2 regions of the Microbacterium faecale genome follow, and region 2 is predicted to be linked to the other one. Evidence: predicted binding sites of a transcription regulator. Region 2 holds the regulator's gene; the other holds the start of a gene.
What was found. Region 2 encodes LexA, which represses DNA repair genes until DNA is damaged. Its sites were predicted from a motif close to TCGAACANNTGTTCGA; they were not measured.

Region 1: IEW87_RS06725 (HNH endonuclease signature motif containing protein) is a predicted target of LexA. The motif match lies at 2,652-2,667, and genes of this name have one in related genera.

Annotation. Positions count from the first base shown of each region.
Region 1 is NZ_BMHO01000001.1:1,410,485-1,416,250, forward strand. Features, by position in the region: gene IEW87_RS06715 (hypothetical protein) at 1-363, shown strand, start outside; gene IEW87_RS06720 (DUF4260 domain-containing protein) at 346-792, opposite strand; gene IEW87_RS06725 (HNH endonuclease signature motif containing protein) at 975-2,639, opposite strand; gene IEW87_RS06730 (DUF2249 domain-containing protein) at 2,789-3,376, shown strand; gene IEW87_RS06735 (CPBP family intramembrane glutamic endopeptidase) at 3,384-4,223, opposite strand; gene IEW87_RS06740 (SGNH/GDSL hydrolase family protein) at 4,213-4,950, opposite strand; gene argS (arginine--tRNA ligase) at 4,985-5,766, shown strand, end outside.
Region 2 is NZ_BMHO01000002.1:25,960-31,725, reverse strand. Features, by position in the region: gene hflX (GTPase HflX) at 1-550, shown strand, start outside; gene IEW87_RS13080 (alpha/beta hydrolase family protein) at 557-2,548, opposite strand; gene lexA (transcriptional repressor LexA) at 2,656-3,339, opposite strand; gene IEW87_RS13070 (LysM peptidoglycan-binding domain-containing protein) at 3,538-3,909, shown strand; gene IEW87_RS13065 (histidinol-phosphate transaminase) at 3,933-5,015, shown strand; gene hisB (imidazoleglycerol-phosphate dehydratase HisB) at 5,033-5,638, shown strand; gene hisH (imidazole glycerol phosphate synthase subunit HisH) at 5,638-5,766, shown strand, end outside.

The sequences.
Region 1 (5,766 bases), on a different contig from region 2:
CTGGCATTCTTCGACCGGTTTCCCCGTACGGTGGCGATCATCAGCACGGCGTCCTATCTCGTCTTCGCCCTTCGTGACCACGAGCTGGGGATGTTCTTGCCGCCCATGGTGGTGATCTTCGGGCTCGCGGCGCACGGCGGGCGCAGGTTCGCCGCGATCAGCTTCGCCGTGGCAAGCCTCGCGGCCGGCCTGGTCTGGGTGGCCAGTCGCGCGGGCACCGTTGAAGAGCCTGGAGTTGCCCTGCTGGCGTGGGTTGCCTTCGGCAGTGTCCTCGCTGCCTTCTTCTGCGTGCCGCTGCTGATCGGCGAGATCGTGCGCGCCCGCTCGATGCTGCACGATGCTCGGTCAGCCGCCGCCGGCTGATGTCTTCCGAGCCTCTGACGAGGGTTTCCGCGACCCCGCAGTCGTGCCGAGGATCCCCAGGTGGGTGTGACCGAACGGGCCGAGCTTCAGCCCGAAGCCCAAGGCGCGGTCGACGGCGACGTGGAAGCCCCAACTCGCGGCGACGACCGCGATCCAGTCGAGACTGACGCCGCCGAGCTGCAGCCCCGCCCACACTGTGATCAGCGCGGCCGGCGCGGCGTAGTTGTGGACCAGGTTGTAGCAGAACGCGCCCACCCGCTCGTTGATCACGTATCCCAGCGCCGAGATGTCGAAGGCGAGGAAGGCGGCCAGCAGGATCCACCAGGGCTGGCCCCACGCGATCATGGCGACGACGATTGCGCTCGCGACAAGCGCGTTCTCCAGTCTCTGCCAGCCGACTGCGCGGCGCTGTGGCTTCTGGTCCGACATCATCTGGCTCCTCTTCTGCAGCACGGTGACCACCGATTGAACGCCGCTCCGGCACCCGCGAGAGGGAACAGCGGGGTGCGCCGGATCATTCCGTGGTCGACGCCGTCCCGCGACGGATATGCAGTCGCGCTCAGGGTACCGGTGGCTGGGAAGTCGGCGTGTGGACCGCGGACGGGCTGGAGCTATTGCTCGACGCGTTCCGGGTCGACGATGGTTCCGGCAGCGAGACCCTCGAGAAACTCCTCTGCCGTCCACCCGAACACCCGATCGTCGCCCGTCGCCAACCAGTGGGACGTCGCGTCATCGCAGGGGCCGAAGGTGCTGCTGCGGTCTCCGTCGGGACGTGAGCGCGAGGCCCGCTCGTGCGCCGCGCGCTGCTCCCGTGCGATCTCGCGCCGCTCTTCCGCACGGCTCTGCTCGGCCCTGCGCGCCCGCTTCGCCGCGAGCCGCTCCTGTTCGAGTTCGGCTGCGCCCGGCGTCTCCTGGAAGAAGACGCGGCTGACCGGCTCGTCCGTCACGACTTTTCCTGTCGGCGTGGTCCATTCGAACACGCCACCTCCGACCTGCCGTACGCCCCAGGCGTCCTGATGTTTCATCTGGTGGTGCGCGGCGCACAGCGACTCGAGGTTGGACAGTTCCGTCGTGCCGCCGCGCGCATAATCGTGCGCGTGATCGACATCACATCGGTGTGCGGGCACACGACACCCCGGGAAGCGACACGCCATGTCTCGCGCGACGAGTGCTCGGCGCTGCGCCACAGTGGGGCGGTAGTGGTCGACGGCGGTGATCGCGCCGTCGACCGGTCGGTGGAAGATGCGCTCCCAGCCGACGGTGTTGCCCGCCACGATGCGCGCGGTGTCGGGGGAGATGAGCGCCCCGCCATCGATCCACGCGACGCCGTCGTCGGGGTCGATCAGCTGTGAAGTAGGAACGGTGACGTGCACGCTTGCCCGTACGCCGCTCAGTGAGGATCCGGTTCCCGAGGCGACGAGGTCGTGTCCGCTCGGCGCAGCGGTGAGGAGGAGATCCAGCAGCAGATCGACACGGATCTGGTCCATCGTCCGCCGATCGGTTGCCGCGATCGCGACCGCGTCGCCGCCATCGATCTCGCCCGACACGGGAGCCGTCCAGCCGTCCTCCGGGAGATATCCGTGGTCGTCGCGGAAGGCGCTCCGCGCGCGGGACCGGTCGGCCTTGATGGCCCGGCCCATCTGTGTGAGGCGATCGTGCAGCGCGTGCGTCTCGAACGTGGGCGCGAGGAGCAGCAGCTCGCTCATGCCGTCGTCGAGGTCGGTGATCGTGATCCTGCGCTCGGTGCGCGCCTCGGCGTGCCGCTCTCGCAGCGTGCGGGGAGCGAGGTCTGCGGCCTGCTTGGCGAGGATGCGCCGGAGTTCGCCCGGGGTGCGCGTTTCGGCGAACGGCACGGCGTTCTGATCGAGTGACGCCCGGCCGCCGGCGTCGAGGTTCGCGCCGGCTCGCGCGACCTGCTCGGCATGCTTCCGTGTGCACTTTCCCTCACACATCGACTCGAGGATCGCCGGCGAGTCGTCGTGGATCTGTTCGGCGATCGCGAGCTGCGCGGACGCCGAAGACGGGTGGACGCGCATCGCGAGCGCGACCTGCGCGGACATCGAGCGCCGCGCGTACTCGCGGGCGGCGTGGTTTGGCGATCCGGCCGCTGTCGCGTCGGCGAGCTTCGCCAGGCGCGCCTGGAGCGACAGGATGTGACCCTCGATCATCGACGCGGCCTCGACGGCGTCGGCGAGTTCGTCGAGCGCTGCTCGCGCCTCGACGCGCTGTTCGGGCGTGAGGCCCGCCAGTCGGTCGTCGAACTCGTCTTCCGTCATGAGCACATTCTATCGAACAAAAATACGGGAAACAAGAGTAGAGAGTAAGGAAAAATAGAACAAAGGTGCTATGGGTGCAGTGAATCCATCGAGCCCCGACGCCTGCGCCGACTCGTAGACTCCGGAGGACGGACCCGGGAGGAGCCCCGATGGAATCACAGATACTCGACGTCCGAAGCGTGTCGAAAACCGAGCGTCATCCGCGCATCTTTGCCGCATACGACGCGCTCGCCGCCGCAGAGTCCTTCGTTCTCGTGAACGACCACGATCCGAAACATCTCCGCGATGAATTCGACCGCGAACACCCGGGCAGCTTCAGTTGGGACTACGAGAATCGTGACGACGGCGACTGGCGGGTGCGCATCTCGAAGCTCACTTCGACGGCGCTACCGCGCATCGTCGGCGACAGCGCCGCGGAGGGGAGCTCAGGCGCCGTGTGGAATCTCGCCGCCCGTGACCGCACGCTCGACGCCAACGTGATCTCGCTTCCCGCCGGCGACGGCATCGCCGAGCACGTCGGCCCCGATCTCGACGTGCTCGTGCACGTGGTCAGCGGATCCGGGACCCTCGTGACCGAGCGCGGCGACGTCGCGCTCGTCCCGGGTGCACTGGTCTGGCTGCCGAAACGTTCGCGGCGCGCGTTCGCCGCCGGGTCCGACGGGCTGCGCTATCTGACCGTGCACCAGCGCAAGAAGATGCTCGGCCTCAGCCCGCGCCCGGCCGGCGCCGCGCGGTGACGGGCGCTCAGTTGACCAGGAAGAACGCGTCGAGCATCCCTGGATTGTGCGCGTGGACGAGCACTGCGAACACGACGGCGTCGAACAGCAGGTGCACGGTCACCACGTAGGCGAGTGACCGTGTCCGCAGGAAGATGACACCCTGGAGCAGCGCGAACGGGATCGTGAGCACGGGACCCCACGCGCGGTAGCCGAGCTCCCAGAGGAACGACACGAACACGATCGCCTGCAGCAGGTTCGCCGTCCAGTTCGGCAGGTGACGCCGCAGCAGCGCGAACACCGTGCAGATGAAGAACAGCTCGTCCCAGATGCCGACGGCGCCGACTCCCACGAACAGGCGTGCCATGAGGTCGGGCGTGTCCACGACCGGCCAGTTGAGGTAGACGTCGCTCGTGATGAAGTAGAACGGCAGGATCAGCCAGCCGAGGACGAGTACGGCGGCCAGCCAGACCCACTGCGCGGGCCGCCACCGCTCACCCGTACGCCACGGGAAGCGGATCGCGTGGTCGCGGAACACGAAGCGCGACAGCAGATAGGGGACGGCGACGGCACCGCCAAGCGCGATGGTGAACCGGACCATCGCCGCGTTGTCGAGTTCGGCGGCGAGCGGGATCGCGCTGACGATGAGCATCCCGACGACGATGAGCGCGAGGTCGCGGAGGAGTCCGGACCGCGTGTGCCGATCTGCCAGCCAGGCGCCCGCGAGGCCGACGGCGGAGAGGATCCAGCCGACCCAGGTGATCTCGAGGACGAAAAACGCGGGAGCCGCAAGGCAGACTGCGAGAGCCGGGAGGAAGGCGGCCCGCGCGCTGCCGGCGCGCGCGGGAGCTGTGTCGTCAGCTCTCATCAGGCGTCATGTCGATCGCCTCGAGCTCGACCGCGAGCCGTTCGGCGAGGTATTCGTGGCCACTGTCGGAGGGATGATTCCGACTCTTCTTCGACGTGTCGATGACGTTCGCGAAATTGTCCTCGGTGATCCACTGCTCTGTGAGGGGAGAGATGTAGGCGACCTCCTCGACGTTCGCGAGGCGGCTCAGCACCGTGTCGATCTTGCGCACGCTGTCATTCACCGGGAGCACGCTTGGAGCCGGTCCGAGCACGACGAGCTCCGCGCTCGGGTAGCGCGTCTGGAGCGCGCGCCAGACGGAGTGGGCAGCCGCCGACAGCCCGTCGAGATCGCTGCCGCGGTCGTTGATGGATCCCTGCACGACGATGACGTCGGGCTCGAGATTCGGATCCAGCTGCAGCACGCGGGTGCCGTAGACGCCGCCGAGCTCGCCGGGGCGCAGATAGCCGCTGCCGTTCTCGCCATCGACCGTGGTGTCCCAGCCGAGCGACTCGCCCGCGAGGTACGCGTATCCGCCCGTCGGCGTGGTCGCGGCCATCCCGTAGGTCCAGGAGTCGCCGAATACGAGAAGTGACGGTTCGTCGCTCTCCGCGGGCGTGTCCTCCGGCGCGGCGTAGGGCATGCCGCCCGAGACGTCGACGCCGTACGACTCGCTGGCGCATCCGGCGAGCGCGAAGCATCCGATCAGGACGGCGGCTGCGGCGAGGCGGGCGTGACCACGGTGCATCCTCCAAGCGTATGGCTTCTAAGATTGATTCCCTATGAACCCCGACGCTCTCGCCTCCGCCCTGCTCGCCGTCCTCGACGCCGTCGCGGAAAAGCGCCGCCCCGGCGAGCCACTCGGAGTGTCGGCCGATGACATCACGTTCGAACGCCCGCGCAACCGCGACCACGGGGACTGGGCGACCAACACCGCGATGAAGTTCGCAGGGCGTGTCGGCCAGAACCCGCGCGAACTCGCGCAGGAGCTCGCGGACGGCCTCGCATCCGTCGACGGCGTCGCCTCGGTCGAGGTTGCGGGACCGGGCTTCATCAACATCCGCCTCGACGCCGCGGCCGCGGGACAGCTCGCGAAGACGATCGTCGAGGCCGGCGCGGAATACGGGCGCAACGACGCCCAGGCGGGCAACCGCGTCAACCTCGAGTTCGTCAGCGCGAACCCGGTCGGGCCCCTGCACGTGGCGCACACGCGCTGGGCGGCGCTCGGCGATGCGATCGCCCGACTGCTCGAGGCATCCGGGGCCACCGTCGCCCGGGAGTACTACATCAACGACGCCGGCGCGCAGATGGATCGCTTCGGCGCCTCGATCGTGGCGGCGCTGAACGACGAGGAGAAGCCGGAGGGCGGCTACTCCGGTTCGTACATCGACGAGCTCGGCCGCGCCGTGCTCCAGGAGCGCCCCGACCTGCTCTCGCTGCCCCGCGACGAGCAGCTCACCCTCGCCCGCGATCTGGCTTACCCGCACCAGCTGGCCGAGATCAAGGCCTCCCTCGCCGCGTTCAACGTCGAGTTCGACGTCTGGTTCTCGGAGCGCGACCTGCA
Region 2 (5,766 bases):
TGTGCGCCGCACGGAGACAGCCGACGGTCGCGTCTTCACGCTGGCCGACACCGTCGGGTTCGTGCGCAACCTGCCGCACCAGCTCGTCGAAGCATTCCGCTCGACGCTCGAGGAGGTGGCGTCGGCCGACGTCATCGTCCATGTCGTCGACGGCAATCACCCCGACCCGGCAGGCCAGCTGCAGACCGTCCGCGACGTGCTCACGGAGGTGGGCGCGCGGGCCATCCCCGAGATCGTCGTGTTCAACAAGATCGACCTCGTGGACGACTCCCAGCGGCTCGTCCTCGCGGGTCTCGCGCCGCGCGCGGCGTTCGTCTCCTCGCGCACGGGTGAGGGAATCGATCAGCTGCGGAGCCTCGTCGAGGACACTCTGCCGCGCCCCGAGGTCGAGGTGCGCGCGCTCATCCCGTACGGGCGGGGGGATCTGCTCGCGCAGATCCATGAGTCGGGGCAGTTCCTCGACCAGCGTCACGAGGAGCAGGGAACGCTGGTGCATGCGCGCGTCGGGCAGCGTCTTGCCGCGGAGCTCGGGCCCTTCCTCGCGGCCTGAGCACGCTCAGTCGAGCGTGATCGGATCCACGCCAGGCGCCTCGAAACCGAGCACCTGACCGAGGAAGGCGAGCTCGCTCTCGAAGCAGCGCACGATCGTCTCCGAGCGTCGGAATCCGTGACTCTCGCCCTCGAACAAGAGGTACGCGTGCGGCACCCCGTTCTTCGCGACCGCGTCCCGCAGAGCCTCGGACTGCGACGGCGGCACCACCGGATCCTCGCTACCCTGCAGGATCAGCAGCGGGGTGGTGAGCGTCTCGGGGCGTGAGAGGGGCGAGCGCACGATGTACTCCTGCTCGTCCTCCGGCCACGGCCCGACGAGGCCGTCGAGGTAGCGTGCCTCGAAGTCGTGCGTCTCGGCGAGCAGCATGCGCAGATCGGCGACTCCGTAGCGACTGATGCCTGCGGCGAAGACATCCGTGTCGGCGAGGGCGCACAGCACGGTCCAGCCGCCCGCGGATCCGCCCTTGATCGCGAGTCGCTTCGGATCCGCGCGCCCGGCTTCCACGAGTCCGTTCGCGGCGGCCGCGACGTCCTGCACGTCCGCGATGCCCCACGCGCCGTTGAGCCGCTCGCGGTAGGCGCGTCCGTAGCCGCTCGATCCGCCGTAGTTCACATCCAATACGCCGATGCCGCGGCTCGTGAAGAACGACGCATTCTGCGAGAGGTCGCCCGTGACGTGACCCGTGGGGCCGCCGTGCACGAGCACGAGAACCGGCGGCAGTTCTCCGGCAGGCGCGGTCGCGGCCGCGTTCGCCGGCGGATAGAAGAAGGCATGGACCGGACCCAGTGGACCGGGGAAGGTCAGCGGCTCGGCGACGGACTGCATGCCCGAGGAGAGATCGGCCTCGCCACCGCGCAGCGGTCGAAGGGAACGCGCGGACACGTCGAGCTCCCAGAGCCCGCCGGGCACCGTCGCTCCGCCGCCCGTCAAGAGCGCCGTGCGCCCACGCACGTCCTGGAGCTGGATGTCGCCCGTCAATGGCGTCTCGAGCTCGGTCACGATCCCCGACGTGGGCTCGACGAGCATGAGACGCGAGCGACCGTTCGTGACGACCGCGACGACGTTTCCGTCCTCGAGCTCGGCGAACCACCGCGACCCGAGGCTCCAGAGCGGGCCGCCGGTGTCGCCATCGACCGAGTAGATCGGCTCCGGAGCGCTCGTCGCGAGCCCGTCATCGAAGCGGATCCGGAAGAGGTTCCATCGCTGCGTCCACGTGCGGTCGGCGCGCGCGGCCGTCGTGGGCGGATCCTGGGTGAACAACAGCTCGTCGTCGCCGGTCCACTCCGGCTGCAGGGCCGAGACGTTCTCACCGCGGCTCGCTTCGCGCCCGCCGGCGAGGCATCGCCAGTCGGTGACTGTGCCGTCGTCGGCGAGCGTGCCGACGCGCAGCTCTGCGGCGTCCCATGGCATGTCGGGGTGGTCCCACGCGACCCACGCAAGGCGGTCGCCCCGCGGGGAGGGGAAGGCGAGGAAATCGCTTCCCGCGACGACTGACGTAATGGCGACCGGATCCGTGGCGCCGGAAGCGTCGAGAGGGATGCGGACGATCTCGCGTCGCGGGGTCTCGTGCGGGCGCTCGTGCGTCTCGCGCACGGCCCACAGTGCGTCATCGGCCCACACGAGATCGCCGTGCACGAATCGTGAGTCTGCGGGCGTCAGCGGGGCAGGCTCGACGCCGGGCGCGGCCAGGTACACGCGCTGATCGCTCTGCTCGACGAAGACGAAGCGTCCCTGCTCCTGCGAGATGACGGTCCACGCACCTCCGCCGTACTCGTGCACGCGCGATCGCGCGCTCCACGGCGCAGGCAGGATCGGCGCATCGTGGCCGGATCCGAGGATCGCCGTACGCCCCTTCTCGGAAGGCACCGACTCGGCCCACCACACCTCGTCGGCGACGTACTGCGCGTGTCCCAGCCGAAGCGTGCCGAGCGGCATGTCCTCGGGATGGATCGGCGAGGGCCACGTGCCGTATGGGCGAGAGGTGAGATCAGCCATGTCTCCACGCTATGGCACGCGCCTGGCCGATCGCACCCGGGGCGCCGGGTTGTGGAGCCGTCGCGCGCTCGGAGCCTGCGCAGAGGCGAGCGATTGTGAGATATGCGCTATACGGCGCGCATCACGGCCACGATCTTGCCGAGCACGACAGCCTCATCGCCGAGGATCGGCTCGAACGCGGTGTTGCGCGGGAGGAGCCACACGTGCCCGTCGCGCTTGCGGAAGGTCTTCACTGTGGCCTCGCCATCGAGCATGGCCGCGACGATCTCGCCGTTCTCTGCCGTGTTCTGCGTGCGTACGACGACCCAGTCGCCGTCGCAGATGGCAGCGTCGATCATCGAATCGCCGGACACCTTCAGCATGAACAGCTCGCCATTGCCGACCAGTTGGCGGGGCAGGGGGAAGACCTCTTCGACGTGCTGGTCCGCCGTGATCGGCACGCCGGCCGCGATCTGGCCGACGAGTGGCACCATCGCCGCGTCCCCGACGGCCGGAGCCGCGTCGGCCGGGCTCTCGGTCGATGTGCCGGGAAGCTCGACGAGTACCTCCATCGCGCGCGTCTTGCCGGGGTCGCGTCGGAGATAGCCACTGAGCTCGAGCTGACCGAGCTGGTGAGTGACACTCGACAGCGATTTGAGGCCCACTGCGTCGCCGATCTCGCGCATGCTCGGCGGATAGCCGTTCACCTGGATCGAGCGCTGGATGACTTCGAGGATGGCGATCTGCTTCTCGCTCAACTGTTTGCGACGGCGCCCCCTCGGGGCGGTCTGCGGGGTGATGTCGGCGCTCATCCGCTCGTTCCTCTTCGAATGTCAGTGGTTGCTGGTGAGGTGTGCTGCGTGAAGGAGACGCTACCGGAAACGGGGCGATCTTCGGGAGATTTGTTCGAGTGTGTCGCCAATTGATCTCCGGATTATTCGAAAAACCGCTTGACGGATTCGAACATTCGAAGATACATTCGGTACATCAATACGAGAGAAGGTCATCTGATGAGCACGGTTACCCTCACGGCACCCGCGTCGCACATTCCGGCCACCCGCACGCGACTGCGTCTCACGACGCGCGGTCGCCGCGTCCTCGCATCGCTTGCCGCCCTTCCCATCGCCGCGGCGGTCGCCGTCGGAATCATCGGCGGCGGGTCCGCCGTTGGGTCCGGAGACGGCGGCGCTCCGGCGGGAACGTTCGACACCGTGACCGTCATGCCGGGGGACTCCCTGTGGTCGATTGCCCAGAGCGTCGCGCCAGCGCAGGACCCGCGTGACGTCGTTGCCGAGATCAGTTCGCTGAACCAGCTGTCGAGCTCGGGCGTCGACGCGGGCCAGAAGCTCTCCATTCCGGCGGCTTACTCGACCGGAAGCTGACCACACGGTCGTAGCATGGAGGGGTGACCGCGACACTCGACGACCTCCCCATACGCGACGACCTCCGGGGCCAGCGCCCGTATGGAGCTCCGCAGGCGCCGCTTCCCATCGCACTCAACGTCAACGAGAACACTCACGTGATCTCCGAGGATGTGGCCGATGACATCGCCGGATCGATCGCGAAGACGATCTCCGAGCTGAACCGGTATCCCGACCGTGAGTTCACCGACCTGCGCGAGGCGTTCGCCTCCTACCTCGGTCACGGACTGACTCCCGAGCAGATCTGGGCGGGCAACGGCTCGAACGAAGTCCTCCAGCAGGTGTTGCAGGCCTTCGCCGGACCGGGGCGCCGCGTCTTCGGCTTCTCGCCGACGTACTCGATGTATCCGCTGCTGACGCGCGGTGTGGGCGCCGAGTGGGTGGCCGGGTCGCGTGGCCCGCGCTACGAGATCACACCCGAGGACGCCGCGGAGCAGGTGCGCGCGGCCGACGCGGACGTCGTGATCCTCTGCGCGCCGAACAATCCGACCGGTACACCGTTGCCGATCGAGGTCGTCGAGAGCGTCTATGAGGCCGCGCGGGGGATCGTCGTCGTCGACGAGGCATACTTCGAGTTCGCGCCGTCCGAGGCGCCGTCGGCACTCACCCTTCTTCCCGGACGGGAGCGACTCATCGTGTCTCGCACGATGAGCAAGGCGTTCGCCTTCGCGGGGGCGCGCGTCGGATACCTCGCGGCGGATGCCGCCGTCACCGACGCCCTGCGTCTGGTGCGCCTGCCGTACCACCTCAGTGCGCTCACGCAGGCGGCCGCGGTGGCCGCGCTGCGCCACAGCGACGAGATGCTGCGGACCGTGGACGACATCGTCGTGCAGCGCGATCGCATCTCGGCGACGCTTGAAGCGCTCGGCTACGACCCCTACCCATCCTGGAGCAACTTCGTCATGTTCGGCGGCGTCGAGGACCCGCAGGAGACGTGGCGCCGATTGTACGACCGGGGCGTGCTGATCCGCGACGTCGGCGTTGCCGGCCACCTCCGCGTCTCGGCAGGCACCGAGAGCGAGACGACCGCGTTCCTCGACGCCCTCGCGGCCGTCGGCGACGCCTGAGCGTCTAGGATTCGGATATGACCAACGCCCGCACCGCGCGCCGCACCCGCACCACGAGCGAGTCCTCGATCGAGCTCGAGATCAACCTCGATGGCACGGGTGCGAGCGACATCGACACGACGGTTCCGTTCTTCGACCACATGCTCACGGCGTTCGCGAAGCACTCGCTGACCGACCTCACCGTGCGCGCGACGGGCGACACGCACATCGACGTGCACCACACGGTTGAGGACACCGCGATCGTGCTCGGCGAGGCGATCCGCGAGGCGCTCGGTGACAAGTCTGGCATCTCGCGCTACGGCGACGCCCTCGTCCCGCTCGACGAAGCGCTCGCCCAGGCGGTTGTCGACATCTCGGGGCGCCCGTATCTCGTGCACTCCGGTGAGCCGGACGGATTCGAGCTGCACCTCATCGGCGGCCACTTCACCGGCTCGATGGTGCGTCACGCCTTCGAGGCCGTCACGTACCACGCTGGCCTCACGGTGCACGTCCGCGTGCTCGCTGGCCGCGACCCTCACCACATCGCGGAGGCCGAGTTCAAGGCGTTCGCCCGGGCGTTCCGTCAGGCGAAGGCGCTCGACGCCGCTGTTGATGGGATCCCGTCGACCAAGGGCGCCCTGTAATGGCCCAAGCCCCCGTCGTCGCGATCCTCGAATACGGGTCCGGCAACGTCCACTCTGCAGTCAAGGCGCTGGAGTCCGCGGGGGCGGACGCGCGTCTGACGCGAGACGCTGGTCTCATCGCAGCGGCC